Marinomonas mediterranea MMB-1: one gene and its partner. The protein of the gene in region 2 interacts with the protein of the main gene of each other region in a pairwise test. Links are inferred from orthologs where the notes say so. Each region holds a gene or a part of one and is shown on either strand. Other genes may lie near its edges.

Region 1 (11,431 bases), 2.9 Mb from region 2 along the record:
TAATATTCTCCGAACATGAGTGTGTTACGAAGATCATATTTGAAACCAATTAACTTATAATTAGCGTTATAATTTATAGATTATAAAGAAGAGGTTTAATATGGATTTGTTTCAATCAATGAAGGCGTTTGTTACGACGGTTCACTCAGGGTCGATGAGCGCGGCGGCTGAGCAACTCAATATTACTTCTGCGATGGTGGGGCAGCATATTGCGTCGTTGGAGTCTCGCTTAGGCACGCGTCTTTTGAATCGCACAACACGACGCCAAAATCTAACAGATTTTGGTGAAAGCTATCTTGAGCAATGTTTGGATATTCTTGAGCGAGTCGCGGTTGCGGAAATGGAAGCAGAAGCGCAATCCAGCGAGGCCAGAGGAACGCTTCGAATTACCGCGCCAGTTACGTTTGGCTCTTCGGTATTGATGCCTGTTTTGGTTCGCTATCGCAGGTTGTCACCGAGGGTTAAAGTCGACGTTGTCTTAACCGACCAGAATCTTGATCTTATCGAAGAAAGGGTGGATCTTGCTTTTAGAATCGGAGAGGTGCCAGACAGTCGACTCATTCAGCGTAAATTAATGCCTTATAAAATGGTGCTTTGTGCTTCACCGGATTATTTGCGTAATCAAGGTGTACCGGAACAGCCGGAAGATTTAGCTCATCATGAATTGGTGCGTTTTGCGGTGTCGTCTGGTGCACCACTCAAGCTGTTTAAAAATGATGAAATGCGGGAAGTGTCTCCTAGTTGCATGGTGACGATGAACAGTGGGCAGGCTCTTGTCAATGCCGCACTCAGAGGGTTGGGGATTATTGTTCAGCCAGAAGTCCTAGTTAAGGATCATATTGCCGACGGAACCCTTCGCCCAATACTGCCAGACTGGCAGTTTCGAGAGCGTCCTGTTTCATTGCTGTATTATCGAGATCAAAAAATGACACCAAGAGTGCGTAGCTTTATAGAGTGTGTCATGAGTGATTTTCAGGCGCCTTAGTAAAACCTAAATTCAGATAATTAGAGAAGAGTGTCATGATTTCATCATGCACAGGCTAGCAAAGCTGAATTGCTGCTCTTTATAGTGTAAATTATAACCAGTTTAAACAAAGAGGGGCGATGTTATGGTATCGATAGAGTTTTTGATTACATCATTAATCGTTGTGCTAATTCCGGGAACGGGAGTAGTTTACACGATTTCTGTCGGTATTTTTCGAGGCTTTCGCACAGCGGTCGCGGCATCGTTAGGTTGCACCTTAGGAATCGTGCCTTCACTGGTGGCCAGCGTGGTGGGATTGTCTCTAATTCTACATACCAGTGCAGTGGTGTTTCAGTGCATCAAGTTTGCTGGTGTCGCGTATCTTTTGTATTTGGCGTGGATGACTTGGAAAGACACGGGGGGCATGGTGCTTCAGGACAATTCTTCGCAAACGGGGCTGATTAACGTTGCTTTGAAGGGCTTTTTAATTAACATTCTTAATCCGAAATTGACGATTTTCTTTATGGCATTTTTGCCGCAATTTGTCCCTTCCAGTACTGAAAATGGCATGTTATCCATGGGGCTGTTGGGCGGTATTTTTATGGTCATGACTTTCTTGGTTTTTGTGGGTTATGGTGCACTAGCAAATCTGATGAGAAAGTATGTCATCGGTTCAGAAGTCGTGGCTAAGTATATGCAACGCACATTTGCAGCAAGCTTTGCATTGTTGGGGTTGAAGCTTGCCACAACGGATGAAGGTTGAACCTGACACTGCTTATCACTCTACATTAACTGAAAAGGGCACAGGTCTGCTCGACCTATGCCCTTAATTTGTACTAGAACCCGATTTAGAGATTAACCGGCTGCCATCATCGCGCGAACACGAGCCACAGGTCTTTCATCGATCACGATATGGATTATTGCCGTTAAGAATGCAATGCCTGCTGCCATCCACCAAACGATGTTGTAAGAACCCGTTGCATCGTAAAGATAACCGCCTAACCAAACACCACAGAAGGAGCCAAGTTGATGGCTCAAAAAGACAATACCGTACAGCGTACCCATGTACTTAAGGCCAAACATTTGCGCGACTAAACCAGAGGTCGGTGGCACTGTTGCTAACCACAATAGCCCCGTTACAATCGAGAAAACATAAACGTTCATAGCCGTCATAGGTAACAACATGAACGCAGCAATAGAAATAGCTCGTAAAGCATAAATATAGGTCAGCAACATTTTCTTAGAATATTTGCCTGACCACGAGCCAGATAACAAACAACCAAAAATATTAAATAAGCCGATTAATGCTAAGCTTGCAACGGCAATGCTTTCGTCAAAACCTTGGTCAGTCAAAAAAGCGGGCATATGGACTGTGATAAAAGCCAGCTGGAAACCACAGACAAAAAAGCCGATCACTAACCACCAATAATGTGAATGTTTGCTGGCCTCTTTGAGCGCTTCTGATAACGTTTGGGTATCTTGAGTATTCGTACTTTGCTCTGAGTTTGTTACACCTTTGAACGACAAGGCCAAGAGCGTCATGAGAAGTGCTGAGCCAGCCAGTAATATCAGTGCAGTATGCCAACCGTAAGCTTCAATAAACCCTTGTGCCACAGGAATGACCAACAACTGTCCTGCTGAGCCCGCCGCGCTGCCTAATCCTAAAGCAAACGCTCGTTTTTCAGGACGAACCATACGCGCCATTGCAGGTAAAACAACACCAAACCCCGTTGCGGCTATGCCCATGCCCATTAAGAGTCCAGCGCCTAAGTTTAACCCTAAAATCCCATCTGCATTGGCGGTAACAAACAGACCCAAAGCATAGATAAGAGCACCAATAACGACGGCTTTTGCTGTGCCATATTTGTCTGCAAATGCCCCTGCGATGGGTTGGAATAATCCCCAACAAAGGTTTTGTAAGGCAAGAGAGAACGCAAATACTTCTCGACCATAGTGAAATTCATTGGAAATCGGGGCCATAAAAAAGCCCATAGAGGAGCGTAAACCAAAGTTAAGCGCTAATAGTACGCAAGTAAACGCAATGGCAAAGCTGACGAGTTTTACTGGGGTAGACATAACTAATCCTAAGTTTTGGAAGATACAAACAAGTTCACTGATTTAACCTACGTCCTTTTGAGCTTTCTGAGACGCTCAGAAAGCGTATTTGCACTGTCCTTTTTGATCTAATACAGACTATTGATCTACGCGAACAATAGTCTGGTGTTGGCTTCTAGCATGTTACGTGTTGTCGCTCTGCATTTTTGCACGAGGTTGCTGTGCCAAAAAGTCGTTATTTAGACCGTGCGTACTGCCTTGTACATGCCTAGATTTGAATCTGGCAAGGTGTCATTTTTTCAGTGGCCACCATACCGCGATAATGGATACTTTTTTTGCCTAATAACGACATTTTTAGCCGTCATAGGACCGATTAGGGTACTTTAATTCTTACAGGATCGGGCAGTACTCTTACAATTTGTGCTCTGGCCTTATGCCAGAACCCGGATAATACCAGCAATGATAAGCCAAGTGTCACACCAACGGTTGCAAGACTGTCTTCTAACATGCCGTAGGTGTTCATAAAGTCAACGAGCGCATACAAAACATACGCTAAGGCTGACACCATAAATGCACGGCGATCGATAATTAGAGAGATAACAGTAAGCACCAGATACAAAGCAATGATGGCAAGTAATTGCGTGCCACCTGGATTATTGGCTGTTAGGTTGGCAAAGACCGAATGAACGATCAGCGGTGCTGCGCTTAGGTGTAGCCAGAATGCGATGTCGGATTGTTTTTTAACGCGTTTTCTGTCCTGAGCGTCCCACCAAATTGCAAAGGCAAATAAGAGTGCTCCGGAAATAAACGCGAGTTCGTCAATGTATTGAATGTTTTGTAGAGTTGGGAAAACGGACAATGCCAGCGAAACAAAGAACACAAGCGTTGCGATAGCGCCTGCCGCAATGGTGATAGGTACAGCGAAACGACGCCAGTGTAGATAGGCTGCGGCGACGGTTACGATAGCCGAAATGATTAAACTGTTTTCTTCGGCGGCAATAATAGACATAAAGAAAATAGAACAAGCGCTGAAAATTCCGCCAGTGAAACTCAGTAGCAAGACAATCGCAGGCAGTGCCATTTTGCGTTTTAATACGAAAAACTCTGCCAACCCCCACGACGCGACAGCGGCCAAGAGCGGACCTACTGCATCATGGAAAGAGTCGCCTAACCAGACGAGAGAGAACAAAAATAAACCAATCGCAATGACGACGAAGATATCGTTGAAGCTTGTGATCAATCGAACATTTTCTTCGTCCGCAGACGTTGTATGTCGTAGGGACTGCATATAATCACGAAAGCTCGCAACGTCCTCCGATTGAAAAATGCCTCGAGCGGTGGCGTTGTCTAGATCTTCATCCGTGTACATGTTTGTGGTGCCTTTATGATGAGTGTTTACTTTTAAAGCGTGTAAGGCGTACCATGACGGATAACGCATCGCGTTTCAAGGTGCCACATTCTTTCCTTAGACTCTTTCCTTAGAAACAAAGAGATTCGAAGCACTGTTATGACTCCAACAACTCAACCACTATTTTGGCGAGATACCGCGCTTCCGTTTGTAGAACTTCGACACATTATCGATGGGCACAAGGTTCGCTATGTCCCTCATTCACATGAGCAATGGTCGATTGGCGCGATCTTAGGCGGTGAGAGCGCGTACCTCTGCGCCGATCGTATATACGATGTCGCAGCGGGAGATTTGGTTATCATGAACCCGCAGTTGGTGCATGCCTGTAACCCCAAAGTCGGATCACCTTGGTCTTACTATATGCTGCATGTCGATTGTGACTGGTTAGCAAAGCTTCTCCATCGAAACGGCGTGAGATCAACGCCTTCATGGGAACCAAGTCAAACGGACTGGCTGACGTCGCCTGATTTGTTTGAGCGCTATAAGGCAATGGCGGAGATTTTATTCTCTGAGTACGGAGCACAGAGCGATAAAACAGCGGCACTGGAATCTTTCTTATGCCACTTGTTTGAATCGATCGACAAAGCCGCTGCTCAAGAATCAAAGCTTCCAGTGACGCCAAACAAGCTAGCACGAGTCGCGAATTATTTGTTGGAACATTGCCATTTAGAGACGCCTATCGAGGACATTGCAGACCAGTTTGGTTACAGCGCCAGCTATTTGACGCGTCAATTTAAGCAATATTATAAGATGACACCTCACGCATACCGATTAAATCGTCGCATCCAGCTTGGTCAGCTAGCACTAAAAAACGGCGTGCCTATTGCGGAGGTTGCTAACGCATTTGGGTTTAGTGATCAGGCGCACTTTCAACGTGTCTTTAAAGAGCGAGTGGCCGCAACACCGAATCAATATCGCTCTATACATCGTTAAGAGTATTCGTCGCGGCGCTACGTGACATTGATTAAGATCGTCAAACAGCTTAATGCCAGCCCAATCGCAAGGGTTTTGTTTAATCGTCGAACTCTTATTGGCGTGCTCAACCAATTGCCTAATACCGCGCCTGCCATTACCCAAGCACTGAGCGACAACCAACAAATGGGCAGGTAGACCACGATAAACATCAACAGCAATGCGTGATCTTCTCCGTTTGACCCAGTTGCATAGGTTGCGATTCCAGAAAGCGACGCGAGCCATGCCTTTGGGTTAACCCATTGCATTATTGCTCCTGTCCAAAAGGTGGGTGCATTATAGGTGTGTTTATCTGCTATTTCGCCGTTGTCTTTGAAAAGCTGATAGCTTAGATATAAAAGAAACAAAATCCCCGCCCCTTGAAGCGTTGGAATAAACCAAGGTAACGCGGTAATGAGATGATGCAGACCCAAGCCAATCAACCCAAATAAGGCAATAAAGCCAAGTGTCGCCCCAGTCACGAACGTCAAACCAGCGGGCACACCAAAACGCGCCGTACTACTAATACACACCAAATTCACCGGCCCCGGTGACAGCGATGATGCCAACGCAAACATACTCATAGGGATTAGAATCGAGGCACTCATAAACACTCCTTTTTATAATCAATCACGAACAAAAGGAGTGTTGCAGGTCAGTGCAATAGGGTATTGAAGAATACTGACCAACTAAAAGAACGAGGGTTATTTTGACTCAGTTAGATGAGATCTGTTTTAGAATCAGTTATTAGATAATTGAGAGGAGCGATTGAGATTGGCAAGCTCGCCCTCATTAGGCCAAACAATCGATTGAGCGTTAATCAACTGATAGAAGCTCATCACCTTTGGTGGGTGGTTCTGCAAAAACCGTCTTAACAATGTGAGCGTTTTCTCTCCCTTAATAGAAGTGGGAATAATCGCATGCAGTGGGTGCGCGCCGGAGTCACTTTGAATGTAGAAAGCGGTATTCGGCGAAGCCAGCGCTTTGCTAATCAAAGCCTGAAAGAGTTCACTGGGCACTAAAGGGGTATCACACGGGGAAATGAGCAGATGCGAGTACTGAGCATCGGTGTTTTCTAACCTGTGTTCTTTTATAGGTTCCTGCATGCGCTCTAGGCCGGCAAGAATACCTGATAGAGGGCCTTTATCCTGAAACTCGGGGATGTCCTGAACAATGTCTATTTCGCCTGATGTGAGTGCAATGTAGTCGTCAATTTGGCGATTAGCACTGAGCAGTAGCGGCGAGCATAAAGGTGCTAATACCGCGTGAGCATAGCCAACCATCGGCTTGCCTTGAAAGTCGACGAGCCCTTTCTCAACTCCGCCCATACGGCTGCCTTGGCCGCCAGACAGGATCAATCCTGCAACGCTAATTGAAGACGTGTTGTTTATATGACTTGTATCTACGCGACTTGTGTCCGTTTGAAGCATTGTTTGTCTCTTTGTTGCCACAGGACTTCCGCTTTTTTCAAAGCCTGCTCTCTATTGAAATCTGGAAAGAGCATCATGACAACGACCGTGAGGGTTTGCAATACGGCTTGTTGACCGAAAGCGTCTTCGCTTGATCCTGACCAATGTTCAAGTAATCGAATAGGATCTAAATTGTCTTTTTGGCGAACGTGTTGCTGTTCGGCTTTGTTCCATGTTTGCCAATCAGGAACTTGGTTAGTATTGCCTTTTAGAAAACCCACAGTGACATCACGTTCAGGATTCACTTCTGCTTCACCATTGCCGCCTCGAAACACCGCGACCGACGGGTCTTTTAAAATCTCTGCCGCGTCTAAATGAAGTTCATCATACCCTTTGTGAAACACGCCATGAACACTGTGTTTTGCATTGAATGGATTCATCATCCGAACCACTGTGTTGACGGGAGAACGCAGCCCCAGAGTCAGTTTTAAATCCATAAGTTCGGCTAAATTCGTTGAAATGGCGTTTAAAGGAACGTAAGTGAAGTTACCCTGCTCAAGGTTTTTCTCTGCTTCTTGAATTGTATCGGCAGAGCTTAAACCCAACCACTGGATCGTCTCTTGCACATAGATACGGTTCTCTTCATCAAATGAGTGACCGTGCATTGCAACTTTATAGCCGGCTTGTGCAAGGGTTAAAGCAGACAGCAAAAACCAAGGTAATTCATTACGTTTTCCTGCGTAGGCTGGCCAGTCGATATCGACTTGAGATGCGTTTGTGCGGTTTTGCGCTAAAAACTCTCGAACCGCACGAGTGAATCCTACGGTTTCTGCCACCGTTTCTTCTCGAATGCGAATAAGCATCCAAAAGGCTCCAATTTGTTCAGGCAGTGCTTGATTGTTCAGAATCATTTGCATAGCAAGTTGCGCTTCTTCTGACGTCAAGCTTCTGGTGCCTTTTTTGCCACGCCCAAGGATTTTAATAAAGTGTTTAAAATCGTCGATCATGAGGCTAACTCCTCACTGTCTAAGGTCGTTGATGTCGTGCTGGTGGACTCTATGAGTGCTTTTAGCTCAGGGATGCAGGAGCCGCAGTTTGTGCCGCATTTTAGGGAATCACCTAGTGCCTCGGCCGAACGACAACCTTTGTGGATGCTGGCTTCTATTTGTTTGCTTCCGACTTGGAAGCAGGAACATATAATGTCACCTTTGTCTTCGACATCGGCCGGTAAGCCTGCGAGCAGCGCGATTCGTTCCGATGTGTTGAGCGGGTCTTCTCGCTCAAACAGGCTGGTCAACCAGCGGCTGTCTGGCAAATTGGGAAGCGGTGAAAAATAGAATGCGGCGACAAGGCGAGACTCACTTCCTGCTTTTGTGATGAAAGCAAAGCGATGTTCGTTTGTAATCGGGTTCGTATAGGTCAGGCATTCAATGTCGCCTGAACTCGCGCTCTGTTCCGACTTATTATATACCGCTTTGTGTACGAGAGATGAGAGATCCAAAGGCAATTTAATCGCGACTTCGTAGCGTTTCCCTTTGGGAATGGTAACGTCGCTCCAGTAATCAAACGCCGACAGTTCAAGTGGGTTCAAAGCGAGTGCATAACCATAATACGTGCATTCTACAGGCTCTAAATTAACGCAAGCATGTTTGGATTCTGGTTGTCCTGAAAGAGGGTCAAATACTTGAGGAACCAAACTGGAAATGACGTTTGCACTGTTGTATTGGTTCGTCCAGTGAATCGGAACAAAGACGTTTCCTGATTTTTGTTTTTCATTGATTTTAGCGCGCATCAATACCTCGCCAACACGCGAGCTTAATTTCACCAGTGTTTTGTCTTTTACGGCCAAACGTTCTGCGTCACTGGGTGACATTTCCACGTAAGGTTGCTCACTGTGGTTGAGCAGAATAGAGGCTTTACCTGTACGCGTCATGGTATGCCATTGATCGCGCAGGCGTCCTGTATTGAGAACAAGAGGCCATTGTTCGCTTGGACGTTCAACAGGCGCTTTAGGCGTAATGGGAATAAAGCGAGCTTTTCGGTCGGGAGTGAAAAACAAACCGTCTTCAAACATTCGCTTTGTGCCTTGTGGCTGGCTAGGCGTAACTGGCCACTGTATGGGCGAAAGTGCATCGTATTCAGGCTTGCTGAGCGTACTTAACCCACCAATATCAAAGTCTCGTAACGTTGAGCCTGCGTTTTCAAAGGCGGAAAGCGCAGCGTGTTCGATGAAAATTTCGTTAGGGCTAGCGTAGTTAAACGCCTTCATAAAGCCCATACGTTTTGCGACTTCGCACATTGCCCACCAGTCGTGTTTCGCTTCTCCAGGAGCAGGCAGTAAACCTCGTTGACGAGATATGCGTCGTTCCGAGTTGGTGACTGTTCCGTCTTTTTCGCTCCACGTGGTTGCGGGCAGCAATACGTCTGCCATCGCGGCTGTGTCGGTGTTCATTTGGCAATCACTGACAATCACCAACTCGCATTTTTCTAATGCTCTGCGGACTTGGTTGGTGTCTGGTAAACTGACCATCGGGTTCGTCGACATAATCCAGACCACTTTTACCTTGCCTTCTTCGATGGCTTGAAACATATCGACGGCTTTTAGGCCGTTCTGCGTTGCCATTTTGGGCGCGTGCCAAAACTGTTGGACTAAATCTATGGCGCCGGGTGTGGTAAAGTCCATATGTGCCGCTAATTGGTTTGCGAGTCCGCCGACTTCTCGGCCACCCATCGCGTTAGGTTGACCAGTAATTGAAAACGGTCCCATGCCTTCGCGGCCAATACGACCGGTTGCAAGATGGCAATTAATAATGGCATTGGCTTTGTCTACACCGCTGGAAGATTGGTTAACACCTTGAGAATAAAAAGAAACCGAGCGTTCTGTTTGGCACCACCATTTGACTAACTGGCTTAGCTCGTTGACTGAGATGCCCGCTTCTTGCGCGGTGTTTTCGATGCTTGGTGAGGATGCGCGAGCCGCTTGAACAGTGTCTTTGAAGCCGTTGGTGTGATCATTGATAAATTGATAATCCAGTTTACCTCGGCGTTCCGATTCAACCAGCAGAGTGTTAAATATAAGCGCGTCACTGCCGGGCGTTATAGCAAGGTGAAGATCTGCAATATCGCACGTAGCCGTTTCTCTTGGGTCTATTACGACGACTTTCATTTCAGGACGTTTTTGTTTTGCGGCGGATATACGTTGAAACAAAACGGGATGCGTCCAAGCCGCATTGGAACCAATCATAATCAGAAGATCACACTGCTCTAAATCTTCGTAACAACAGGGAACCGTGTCTGTGCCGAAAGCACGCTTGTAGCCGACCACGGCTGACGCCATGCAGAGTCGAGAATTGGTATCGACGTTCGCTGTGCCAATAAACCCTTTGGCGAGCTTATTGGCCACATAATAATCTTCGGTAAGAATTTGGCCCGAGAGGTAGAAAGCAAAAGCGTCGGGCCCGTACTCCTCAACGACTTGCTTTATTTTTGTGCTGATTGTGTCTAGAGCAGTATCCCAAGATGCTTGTTTACCCTTTACAACGGGGTGCAACAAACGTCCATCGAGCCCAAGCGTATCGATTAAGTTACTGCCTTTAACACACAGGCGACCAAAATTAGCAGGATGATGGGCATCACCGCATACTTTATTTTTATTGTTCTCAAGCGGTCTGATATCTTCTTTCCACTCATTGACTGGAAAATCGACACCACAGCCAACCCCGCAATACGGGCAGGTTGTTTTACCTATCACCTGCACTTGTCTACCTCTCGTCCAAAAAAAAGGCCCAGTTTCCCTTAGAGAAACCGCGAAAAACGCACCTTCTCTAAGGGAAACTGGGCCACATTGCCTGACTGATCGTACCCACCACCGAGTACGACAAGCTAATCGTCGTGCTTACTAGAAGCATTTTATATAAAGCAAACTATGAGCCAACTAATAAAATTTTATATAAATCAAAATACTAGCGTATCTAGGCATCGACTATCGATCCAACCTGAAAATAATTTGCTCTGAGTTGGTGCAAAGTGCAGGGTAATAGGGCATGCTTTATTTACTATCGGTATGTAATAGCATATCAAATTGAGACCTTTGCACGACGACTGCGCTCTCCAATACAGTGTTATAAACAGACTCAAAATGCTCATTTATAACGCATAAACTCCGCTTTTCGTCTATTTTTGCTTCGTCTTGGCTTTGCTCGTGACTTCGTGCAAAGGTCTCAAATTACGTCAAAAAAGGATTGCTGATGAAACTTTATTTAAATGAAACGTCTCCCTTCTCACGCGTTGTGACAGCTGTAGCTTTGATGTCGGAAAAGGCTTCTGTTGAGCTTGTTTGGGTGGATCCATGGTCGTCGCCAGATGCATTAAAACAGGTGAATCCTTTTTGTATCATCCCCGCATTGGAACTCGACGAAACCGTTTTGACGGACAGCATGGTCATTTGTCAGTATCTACTCGCAACCTATCGTAACGTCTTCCTCGCACCAATGGACCTTACCAACAAACAAGAAATGGCACTGCTTGGTTCAGCCAAAACTCTAATGGACGTGGCGTTTAAAACGGTGGCATTGAAGCGCTTTACCGAGGGCAAGAACGAACTGACTATGCGTGGTATCGAGGGGCTAAATGAAGCGCTTTTAA
Region 2 (11,313 bases):
ATTGCCTAGAACTTCAGTTTGTTGATTGAGATAATTGTCTAATGCAGATGTCATTGTGCTCCAGAAGACGGCCACCGCCACAACGATCAAAATGATGAATGTGGTCAATGTAATGATCATTGCAGAGAGCTTATTTTGTAGAACAGATAACATCGTGTTTACTTGCGGTTCCTTTTAACATCAGGATTTTTATAAAATATAACATTAATTCAACAAATATAGCCTGATTATATCGGCATGTTTGGTTTTTCTTTAGGGAGAGAGATAACTTCTTGTTAAAACGGGTAAGAATATTCTTAGCGGTTGTCTTATTTGTTATAGTTGTCCCCAAGAATAACTAGGAGTTAGCATGTCCCCCTCTATTACATTAATTGGCCGCATTAACGAAGCCTATCAAATTACTTTCGACGCATGGCTTTCAAGTCAATCGCTTGAGTTTGGTCAAACTAGGTTGTCTGATGATAGCGATAATTTCGACGTTTTTAGGTACGACCTTAGTGCTCCGTTGTCGACGGAAGTGGCTTCGAAACTGAAAGATGCCTTACTTGAGAAAGCCAATGTCACCGGAATTGACCATGTTCTGCAGTTGGCTACACACACTATCGAAGATGCAGGGTTAGCGGTGTTTGATATGGACTCTACGTTAATCAAAGCTGAAGTGATGGATGAGCTTGCGGTAGAGATGGGAATCGGTGAGCAGATTTCGGCGGTGACTGCCAGCGCGATGAGAGGTGAGATCGATTTTACTGAAAGCTTTACACAACGATTAAGCTTACTAAATGGCTTAAGCAGTGAAGTGATGGATTCGGTATATGAACGTATTGTTCACATGGATGGTATTAAAGTATTGATGTCAGCGCTTAATCGTTTCGGTTGGAAGACGGCGATACTCTCGGGTGGTTTTACCTATTTTGCAGATAGAGTTAAAGCTGATTATGACATGACCGAAGTTCATGCCAACGTATTAGAGGTTGTTGATGGTGTGCTGACTGGCAAGCATATTGGTCCAATTGTCGATGGAATACGTAAGGAAACTCTGCTTACCTCGCTAGTCGAGAAGTACGATGTCGACTGGACTAAAACCATTGCTTGCGGCGATGGTGCTAACGATTTATTGATGCTCAACCGTGCTTCGTTAGGGGTTGCTCTTCATGCTAAACCCATTGTGCGCGAGCAAGCCCCTAGTCCGATTAGCTACTTGGGACTCGACGGCATTCTCTATCTGTTAGGAATGACTTCGAAACAAATTCGCGACATTAATTAGAGTGGAAGACCTTGGGCTCTGTGCTAGTCTTCTAGCGTGACTAAGCTTCCATACTGTGCCTAACTAGGTGTTTACGATCTCTGATTCGCTCCTATTGAATAATTATAAAATAATAAGAGGAAACCTCTTTGACAGAAGTTAAGTTAAGCGATGTAGATTTGAATCTTTTGTATATTTATCTCGTTCTAATTGAAGAGAAAAATGTGACGAAAGCCGCTTCACGTTTAAAAGTATCGCAGCCCGCAGTAAGTCGTTCTCTTTCTCGCTTGAGAGAGGTGTTCGATGATCCGTTATTTGTACGTAATTCTCACGGTCTTTCTACGACTGCTCGCACGGATCAGCTTGCGCCACAGTTAAAAGAGATGATGGAGGCGCTAGAGACCTTAATTCAACCGTCTGAGTTTATTCCAGAGCAATCTACGCGTCGGTTTGTACTTTCGACTACGGATTTTGGCTCATTGACGGTATTGCCAAAACTTTTGGAGGCTTTTCGCGCCCAAGCCCCTCATGCCGTATTGGAAGTTAAAAGCTGGGATGAGAGCACGGTAAGTGATATGGGTAATGCCGAGATTGACTTGGCGGTTGCCGTTTTGTCTAAGGAACCACCGGCTGGTGTGAAAGGAATGCGGCTAAAAAGCGATACAATGGTGTGCTTAGCTCGAAAGGGAAACCCGCATATCACTAATGGCATTTTGACTTTAGAAGGTTATTTAGCAGCGCCGCATGTGCAAGTTGTGCTTGGTCGTCGTCATCAATACGCGGTTGATCGTGCACTGACTAAGTTGGGGCACAAACGTGAAGTAGCAGTTACATTACCAAACTTTGTACCTGCTGCTGCAGTCGTTCGCAATAGTGATTTATTGTTAACCGTGCCTAAGCTTTTCGCACAAGACTTCGCTGAGATTTCACCAAATTTAGAAGTGTATGATTTGCCATTTGAAGCTAAATCGTTTGATTACTCTATGATTTGGCACGACCGTTATCAACATGACGAAGCTCATAAATGGTTTAGAAAAATTATTTACGAAGTGTTCGAAGAGTATAAGCACCTATACGATGACTAAGCGATCCTGATCTGTTTTTTGACCTAACCGCTATTCGTTATCGGTGTTATTAGTCAGAGCAGTGATATTATATAAAGAGCCCCTTCTTATATTGCCAGAAGGGGCTCTTTTGTTATGTTCGAGTCTTTGAAATATCTGAGGTCCCACTAAGCTTCTAGGCGTGCTGTCCATTCTTTCGTGAGGACTTCAACCAGCGCATAACGTTTGATTTTGAGCGCATCGTCTAGCCCCGTAAAGTTTTGCTCAAGGTAATCGTTTAGAATCTGATCTCGGATTTTTATAAGGGATGCAATCTGTTGACCTTGTTCATAGGTCACATCTTTATGTTTGATTAGTTCATCTAATACCTGATCTCTCGTTTCTACATCGACATTGTAGTGGTTTTTAAGAACGTATTTAGCAAGGTCTAACATGGATGCGACGAGAAGCTGAAATGAATGTTCGACAGCCATTCGTTCATCATTGGAAAGACTTTCCGTCTTATTCTTTTTTCTATGAGCATCCAATCGCTTTATCATCATATGTTGATGATCATAAAGCGCATTCTCCCATTCTATATCTCGCATACATCCACCTATATCTTAGAGATAAGTCAAAATGAAAATATCGACTACCAACACGAGTAAGCGCTCCTACTCTCTTAATTCAGTGTAGTTTAAAAGGTTGAAAAAGGGTAAAAGTCGTAACTATCTTCTTGATTTATCTCAAAGCCTGCTGGAATGTGAAGGTAACCATCTGATTCGCATGCAGGTAGTAAGGCACCTGAACTCTGTTGTGGGTGGGGCTTGGCCTGTCCGTTCTGTATTGATACTCTGAGGAATTCATCTCTAGAAATGGTTTTGTTTCTACTGAAACTTGCCTTCACTGGTATGGGTTTTGGGCGCTGGATCGCTTGACCAGATGCTCTTTTCAACGCCGCGTTGGCGAGCCAATGATAGGTCACCAGTGTTGAGCTTGGGTTTCCTGGTAAGCCGATGAGTGGTGTATTAAATACCTTTGCGATGACAATGGGTTTCCCCGGTTTCATCGCGACTTTCCATAGATTGATTGTGCCATTGCGCTCTATAGCGTCCTTAACATAGTCTTCTTCTCCCACCGATACGCCGCCTGAAGAGAGAATGATATCAACCTTATTTGCCAAGTTTTGTAGCGCACTTTCGGTTGCTGCTTTATCATCTAAGCAATGAGTAACATCAATAACCTGATATCCAGACTGAGTCAAAAGCCCTTGTAACATTGGGCCATTTGAATTGTATATTTGCCCATCTTGTAGAGGTGTTCCTGGAGCGATAAGTTCATCGCCTGTTGTGAGTATACCGACTTGAAGGGGCTTGAAAATAGTGACCCTGTTTATGCCGATGCTCGCTAATAAGCCAATATCCATTGCGTTAAGGTGCTGGCCAGAATGTAAGATTGATTGCCCGCTCGCTACATCCTGACCCTTTGGGCGAATATTTTCATTTGCGCTTGGTAGCCTCAAAAGAGAGATCGTATCATCGCTATTAACTCGAACCTCTTCCTGCATGATGACGGCATTCGCCCCAAGAGGGATTTCAGCCCCAGTAAAGATGCGAGCCACGGTACCTGTTACGAGTGGGCTCGGAGCATGCCCTGCTGGAATGCGTTGAGAGACTTGAAATGGTGTTTGTTTTGTATCTGCGTGCTCTGAGGCTTGATCGATATTGAGTGCGTACCCGTCCATAGCACTGTTTGCAGCTGGAGGAACGTTAATGGGAGAGACTATGTCTTCGGCTAGCACTTTTCCAAGCGCTGAAGCAAGCGGGACGGTTTCCTTTTCGACCAGCGTTGGCAGGCAGGTTTGAAAAAAAGTGAGCGCTTCTTCAAAAGGCATCATTTTGGGGGGCATGTGGTTCATTCCAACTTTATTTTGTTTAACTGCTACGTACGCCGTTAACGAGTTTTATTGATTCTGTGCTGAAAATACTACATACGTGGACTGAGTAGCATTTCTACAAAGTTACAAGGCCTGTGCGATGCGTCGAGCTGCTCCTTGATAACGTTATTCCACGCCGTTTTGCAGGCACCGGTAGAGCCTGGTAAACAAAAGACAAGCGTTTTATTTGCGAGTCCAGCGAGCGCACGCGATTGAATCGTCGATGTACCTATTTCATGGTATGAAATGTGTCTAAATAATTCTCCGAATCCGTCAATTTCTTTATCGAGTAAGGGTATTATTGCTTCAGGGGTGCTGTCTCTTGAATAAAACCCCGTCCCGCCGGTCATTAGAATGACATGCGCCTCTTCGTTTGCGATCCATTGAGAAACAATCGCGCGCATTTGATAGACGTCGTCTTTTACAATTGCTCTGTCTTTTAGTGTGTGCCCAGAGTCAGAAAGAAGGGATACTAAGGCGTCTCCAGAAGTGTCATTTTCAGGTGTTCGAGTATCTGAAACGGTTAGTACGCAAATGTTAAGGGGGCGAAATGGTGAAGATGATTTAGACATGAAATATTCCTATTTAGCCTCCAGTTGCGCTCATGAAACGCAAGATTTGAGGCTTTTCATTTAAGTCAAAATAATGACGTTCTGGTTTAAGCGAGAGTGCGCTATGAATGCTCGCTTTTAACGTTTCTATATTCGCATTTTTGTCCCGCAAAGTAGGCTTTAGGTCCATGGAATGTTCGTTGCCGAGGCAAAGCAATAGTTTACCTTCTGCGGTGAGTCTAACGCGATTGCATGTGCTACAGAAGTTATGGCTGTGTGGCGAAATTAACCCAATTTTATTATCGAAGCTATCTACATCGTAATAGCGACTAGGCCCACCCGTTTTGAGGTTGCTTTTTTCTAAGGTGTAACGTGAACTCAGTTGAGTGTATATATCGTCACTCGATATATAGGCAGCGGCGCGGTCATGATGACTGATGACACCCAATGGCATTTCTTCTATAAAACTGATATCCATCGCGCGATGAAGCGCAAAATCAGCAAGATCCAGTATTTCGCTATCATTATGATTTTTTAGAATCACGCTGTTTAACTTTAAGCGCTTAAATGGAAGTTGAGTGGCTTTATCTATACCTCGAACAACCTGATCAAACTTGTCTCTGCGGGTCAATGCTTCAAATTTTGTCCGGCTAAGGGTATCTAGGCTTATGTTTATTCGAGAGACGCCTACGTTAAAAAGGGAGCCAGCCATACGTTCAAGTTGAGAGCCGTTGGTGGTTAACGTGAGTTCTTCTAAGCCGTCAGTATTGGCGATCTTTTCTAAAGCCCAGAGAATATTTTTACGTACGAGTGGTTCTCCGCCAGTGATGCGGATTTTTTTTGATCCCATTTTTACAAACGTTTGTGCGACAGTAACAATTTCTTCGAGCGTTAATATGTGGCTTCTCGGTAAGAAGGTCACATCTTCGTCCATACAATATGTGCATCGAAAATCGCATTTATCTGTAACGGATATCCGTAGATAGTCAATGGACCTTCCAAATGGATCAATAAGTGTATGGTTAGACAAGGTGACGCCTCTCTGAGTTAACCCACCAATCAAACCAGAAAAAAGCCATTTTGGCAAAAATGTTTAAAGTTGCTGGGGCAAATGCCTCGATTATTTTAAGGTATGCCCTTTCAGCTAAACTTGGTGTTAACATCTTATAGAAAAGTGTAGAAGAGAATTGAGTAGAGGTCGTCATGAACCCCGTATTAAGTGGTCTAATTGATCTGTTGTCTTTGGAAAAAAGGTCCGACGATCAGTTTGTTGGTATGAGCCAAGACTTGGGTTTTCCTAAAGTGTTTGGTGGGCAGGTTATTGGGCAAGCGCTCAGCGCAGCGTCACAGACAGTTGAAGGGAGAGTGCCTCATTCCTTACATTGTTATTTTATTCGTCCGGGCGATGCTGCTCAACCGATAGAATATGAAGTCGAACGCGTGCGTGACGGTCGCAGTTTTAGTGTACGTCGTATTATTGCCTCTCAGTTAGGTAAAACGATATTAGTAATGACCGCGTCATTTCATATTGAAGAAAACGGCTTGGAGCATCAAGATGCAATGCCTCAGGTTCCGGGGCCTGAAAACTTTAAGTCAGAGTTAAGTTTGTATCGCTTACATGCAGAAGAGATTCCTTCGAAAATAAGAGGGCTCCTGACCGCAGACAGACCCATTGAGTATCGAATAGTAGAGAACCAAAACCCCTTTAGGCCTAGAGCAGGCATAGGGAAACGGCATATTTGGATGAGAAGTATCGATGCACTTCCTGATGATCCATTTATTCATCAATCTATGCTTGCTTACACGACGGACTATGGCTTTTTGGAAACGGCTTTACAGCCCCACGGAATTTCTATTGGTAACCCTCAGCTGAATATTGCCAGTTTAGATCATTCTATCTGGTTCCATCGTCCTTTTAGGTTAGATGATTGGTTACTTTATGTGGCGGACAGTCCATCGGCGAGCGCTTCACGTGGTTTTGTTAGAGGTCAAATATATAACAGAGACGGGGTTTTAATAGCTTCGACAGCGCAAGAGGGCCTTCTACGAAAAAGTGAGTTGTACGATTTGACGTGAAGATAAAGGACGTTAAAGTTTGCTTGATATCAAAAAAGTGAAAACTTTACTTAAGAATTGTACACAAATTCATCAATTTTGTTTAGAATACCGAATCTTTTCGTTGAAGGGCCCTGAAATTCGACTTCATTTTAGTTGAAATAATAAGGATGATTAATCAGGGGTGTCTAAATTTATTGTCTTACGATATATACGGATGTGACGGGTAAACAGTGAATACGAACCGAACGCTTGCAAGTTTTATTTTACACAAAGCATTAGCATGTTACTTTCTGTCGGCTGTTTTTGTGTTTGGCATTATGTTGGTGTTTTTCTTCGAAAACCAAAAAAACATTCAGGCCGAGCAAGCTAAAATCTACGGAAAGTTTGTTGCAGAAAAATTACAGGATGTTTCGACGGCGAGTTTAGGTGATTTGGTCGCACATATGGGGACTCTTGATGCTATCGCGTTAAACGATGAGTTTAATGTGGGCATTGCAACGAAATCGACGGACACACTTTGGTTTAAAACGGAGGTTTCTTCCGCCGATACGCCTCGACGCCAATGGTCTACGAGTGTTAGTAATGTTCAACTTGGCATTATTTCTGTCACCACTTCCGCCCCTCTTCAGCCAATCTATGATGCACTTCTCTATAAAGCCCAATCGTATCTCGTTTTATTGGTTGTCCAATTATTGTTCTTATGGGCATTGTTTAAATTTTTAGTGGTGCGCTTTATTCGACGAGCGATACAGCTGTTGAGTCGAGATCTGGAAATTCTGAATTTGAAGAACCCAACACCTTTAGCCGGAGACCCCATTCTGTCTGGCTTTTCGGAATATCGCCGTATACTCGTGGATATTAATCGAGTCATTACGTCGTTAGTTGTCTCTCGAAACCAAGTTGAAAGAATGAACGAACAACTTGAAGAGAAAGTGCGAGAAAAGACACTTTCATTGGAAGAAAAGAACAATACATTGGTTCAGCTAAACCAGCATTTATCGACACTTGCGAATACGGACTCCCTCACTCAGGTTTATAACCGAACGCGATTTGATCTTCTCTTCCGTGAAAATGTTGCCGTATCACAACGAAGGAAAACCAACCTTTCTTTATTGCTTATTGATCTTGATGACTTTAAAAACGTGAACGATCAATATGGCCATCAGGTTGGGGATCAAGTGTTGAAACACGTTGCCCAATCTCTTTCAGAGACCTTAGGGGATCACGGTATTTTAGCTCGTTGGGGCGGTGAAGAGTTTGCTGTTTTACTGCCTTACTATGATGAACAGCGTGCCAGAGGTATGGGTGAAATTCTACGCCAATCGATTGACACAGCGTATTTTGAAGACCAGCAAATTCATATCACATTGAGTGTCGGTGTAGCGAGGTTGGGTGACGATGAAACAGGCAATCAGCTCCTAAATAGAGCGGATATGGCACTGTATGAAGCGAAAGAAAGTGGCCGAAATCGGGTCATAGTCGCTAAAAGCGTCGAACAAAAACAGCTTACCTTTGAAGCGTTGTCTAATCCAAAATAAGAGTGTTGTTGCTGTTATTACTTTCCACCTGTCACCTAGGCCATTTACTATTTTTTAAGCGCTTTTTCTGTCTTTTTTTTATTTCTTCTGTATTTTGTGAAAATTAAATCTTTTGTTGGTGTTGTCGCGTATATTTCTCCGTTCGACAAAAAGCGTGTCGTGCGCTGGAAATTTAAACGGTTAACATTTGTCCCACGGATAACATCTAAATGAATCCAATCAATCCTGCTAAGCTGTTAAATAGCAAATGGACGGCTGTCCACCCTCAAAATAAAGAAAAGCACTTTCTAGTATCTGACATTGATCGCGATGAGGAAGGGGTTGTTATTTCCTGCACGTTAGAGGCGGTAATGACTAAAAGTGAATATTTACTAGATTGGACTGAGCTTAAAAATAATGCCGTTTGGATGCAAGGTTGGAAGTAGGATATATCGCTACTCTGAATCTAACGGTGTTGTTTCCTCTGCTGCATATCAAGAGCCCATTCAATGTGTTCCTGTAGCAGTTCACTAGATGCTGGTTTTTGGCTTTCTAAAGCTTTGATAGCGACTTCGTTGTAAGGAGCGTTACCAAGTGCTATCGCTATGTTTCGTCGCCAGCTTTCGTAACCTGTACGTCTAATTGGCGACCCTGCAGTCTTGTCTAAAAACTCGTCCTCAGTCCATAAAAAGAGCTCAATTAAGTCCGCTTGATCTAGTTTGTGACGCGGCTGAAAGTCATTTTCTTGTGTATGCTTCGAAAACTTTGTCCAGGGGCAGACCAGCTGACAATCATCGCACCCAAATATTCGGTTTCCCATTTTGCTTCTGAGGTCGACTGGAATGGAGCCCTTGTATTCAATGGTTAAATACGAAATGCATTTGCTAGCATCAAGCACCCAAGGTTCGACAAAGGCGTCGGTTGGGCATTTCTGAATGCAGGCATCGCAACTTCCACAATGGCGTGTTTGGGTTGGCGCATCAACAGGTAGCGGCAAATTTGTAAAAAGCTCTCCTAACAAAAACCAGCTACCTGCTTTAGGCGATAACAGGAGAGTATTTTTTCCGATCCAGCCCATTCCAGCTTGTTCGGCAATTTGTCTTTCGAGAACTGGAGCGCTGTCTACAAAGGCTCTATAACCATGGTCTCCGATGACGTCCTCAATTCTCTTTGCCAGAGTGGTTAAGCGTTTGCGGATGACTTTGTGATAGTCTCGTCCTAATGCGTAGCGGGCAATATACGCTTTTTCCGGTGTTTGTAGGCGTTTGACGGTTTCAACAGATTCGGGAAGATAGTGCATTCTTAACGAAATGACGCGTTGTGTACCTTCGTGAAGCTCCTCTGGTTTAAACCTTAAATCACCATGGTCAGCAAGATACTCCATTGTTCCGTGATAGCCACTGTCTATCCATTGCTGATATTGCGCTTTATATTGCTCAAGACTTGGTTTCACTATCTTCGCGTCAGCAAAACCCAGCTCTAATGCCCAGTCTTTTATCTTTTGAGCGAAGTTATTTAGCTCATCCGCGGAGTGTAAATTCGAAGGTAACACAATAAGGTCTTAATCGTAGAGGAAGAGGGGAGGCTGTGGTCTCCGCTCTTCAGGTAGGTTATAGAAATATATTAAAGTCGCTGTTTATGTAGAGCCATGTGAGCTTTGAAAAATGTTGTCTGTAATACACATTTTCTACAACCTACAAAAAGTCGCATCAGTATAGCAGAGAGTCACCTTTTACAACGTCCATTAATAAATTGATAAACATTTTGTCTGCTTCTGAGTGCTCCTCAGGTATTTTTAACGTTGTTTGTGCCGAGACTTCTTCGGCAATTTTTTGGTATGCGTCAGTATCATTGATATGCTCTTTTGCAATACGAACTATCTCAGCTGCCAGTTCTGGCTCCATTAACATTTTTCTAAAACAACGTAGAAATTCATCAATAATACGTTGCTGATTGAGTTCAGACGCCATAGTTATTACTCCTAAATCAATAATGGTCTAATAACACCACGAAGCCAGTCACAGAGCAAGTGGCGTAAAATTATAAATTGAGAACGGTTGACTCTATTTAACACTACAGAGATAATAGGCGACTATTATATCAGCAATACCCCGCTGATTGTTCTTCATAGTGGCCAACAGCCCCTTCTCATATGGTATTTTAGGCCATACACACAAGCGATGTTAGTTTTAATGCATGACTATCTCGCTATCCTCGCGCAAACACGCGGGCAGTGTAAAAACTGCGATTTATTGCGTACAAGTGTTTCCTGCTCTCAGGTATCTCTTTGGTTTAGCAAAATTCGTTTTATCAACGTTTATCTACTCATCATATACGGGTACAATACGGCGCGTATTTGGTAGTACAACAATAAACACTATAGAGGGTAACAAGGTGGAGTTATTATCCGGTGGTGAGATGATCGCCCGCTTCCTTAAAGATGAGGGAGTTGAAAATATTTATGGCTATCCAGGTGGTGCCGCACTTCATATTTACGATGCGCTGCACCGTCAATCTGATGTGAAGCATGTCCTAGTGCGTCATGAACAAGCGGCCACGCACATGGCAGACGGTTATGCGCGTGCAACCGGTAAGCCAGGTGTCGTACTCGTCACGTCCGGACCTGGTGCAACCAATACAGTCACGGGCATTGCAACTGCTTACATGGATTCTATTCCGATGGTTGTTATTTGTGGTCAGGTAATGAGTTACTTGATCGGCGAAGATGCATTTCAAGAAACGGATATGGTTGGTGTGTCACGTCCAATTGTTAAGCACAGCTTTAGTGTAAAGCACCCATCCGAAATCCCAGAGATTCTGAAAAAAGCATTTTACATTGCGAGTTCTGGTCGTCCTGGCCCTGTGGTTGTCGATATACCCAAAGATATGACAATGCCGAACGAAAAGTTCGAATACCATTATCCTGACTCTGTCTCTTTGCGGTCATACACTCCACCAACAAAAG

What was found.
Region 1: the proteins of MARME_RS06005 (region 2) and mobA interact in binary tests that used the Escherichia coli proteins (3 or more experiments, as listed by UniProt). The link is inferred for Marinomonas mediterranea MMB-1 from one-to-one orthologs.

What each region holds. Positions count from the first base shown.
Region 1 is NC_015276.1:4,259,997-4,271,427, reverse strand. What follows is about bases 4,964-7,963. They hold mobA (molybdenum cofactor guanylyltransferase), read right to left. Parts: upstream 6,809-7,963; coding sequence 6,119-6,808; downstream 4,964-6,118. Other genes in these bases: MARME_RS19410 (nitrate reductase), read right to left, coding at 7,791-7,963; MARME_RS19415 (glycosyl transferase family protein), read right to left, coding at 6,781-7,794; MARME_RS19425 (LysE family translocator), read right to left, coding at 5,378-5,986; MARME_RS19430 (AraC family transcriptional regulator), read left to right, coding at 4,964-5,360. Outside these bases: MARME_RS19455 (SDR family NAD(P)-dependent oxidoreductase), read right to left, coding at 1-1; MARME_RS19450 (LysR family transcriptional regulator), read left to right, coding at 101-985; MARME_RS19445 (LysE family translocator), read left to right, coding at 1,110-1,727; MARME_RS19440 (MFS transporter), read right to left, coding at 1,820-3,040; MARME_RS19435 (hypothetical protein), read right to left, coding at 3,393-4,388; more of MARME_RS19430, read left to right, coding at 4,527-4,963; more of MARME_RS19410, read right to left, coding at 7,964-10,544; MARME_RS19405 (glutathione S-transferase N-terminal domain-containing protein), read left to right, coding at 11,035-11,431. UniProt on the Escherichia coli protein: Transfers a GMP moiety from GTP to Mo-molybdopterin (Mo-MPT) cofactor (Moco or molybdenum cofactor) to form Mo-molybdopterin guanine dinucleotide (Mo-MGD) cofactor.
Region 2 is NC_015276.1:1,327,247-1,338,559, forward strand. Bases 2,090-4,971 are described here. They hold MARME_RS06005 (molybdopterin molybdotransferase MoeA), read right to left. Parts: upstream 4,196-4,971; coding sequence 2,984-4,195; downstream 2,090-2,983. Other genes in these bases: MARME_RS05995 (LysR family transcriptional regulator), read left to right, coding at 2,090-2,328; MARME_RS06000 (HepT-like ribonuclease domain-containing protein), read right to left, coding at 2,475-2,894; moaB (molybdenum cofactor biosynthesis protein B), read right to left, coding at 4,273-4,794; moaA (GTP 3',8-cyclase MoaA), read right to left, coding at 4,808-4,971. Also shown: MARME_RS05985 (AhpA/YtjB family protein), read right to left, coding at 1-153; phosphoserine phosphatase SerB, read left to right, coding at 350-1,264; more of MARME_RS05995, read left to right, coding at 1,393-2,089; more of moaA, read right to left, coding at 4,972-5,803; MARME_RS06020 (acyl-CoA thioesterase), read left to right, coding at 5,977-6,849; MARME_RS21385 (GGDEF domain-containing protein), read left to right, coding at 7,062-8,369; MARME_RS06030 (TIGR02450 family Trp-rich protein), read left to right, coding at 8,579-8,794; tRNA epoxyqueuosine(34) reductase QueG, read right to left, coding at 8,815-9,900; MARME_RS06040 (hypothetical protein), read right to left, coding at 10,058-10,318; MARME_RS06045 (acetolactate synthase 3 large subunit), read left to right, coding at 10,743-11,313. UniProt on the Escherichia coli protein: Catalyzes the insertion of molybdate into adenylated molybdopterin with the concomitant release of AMP.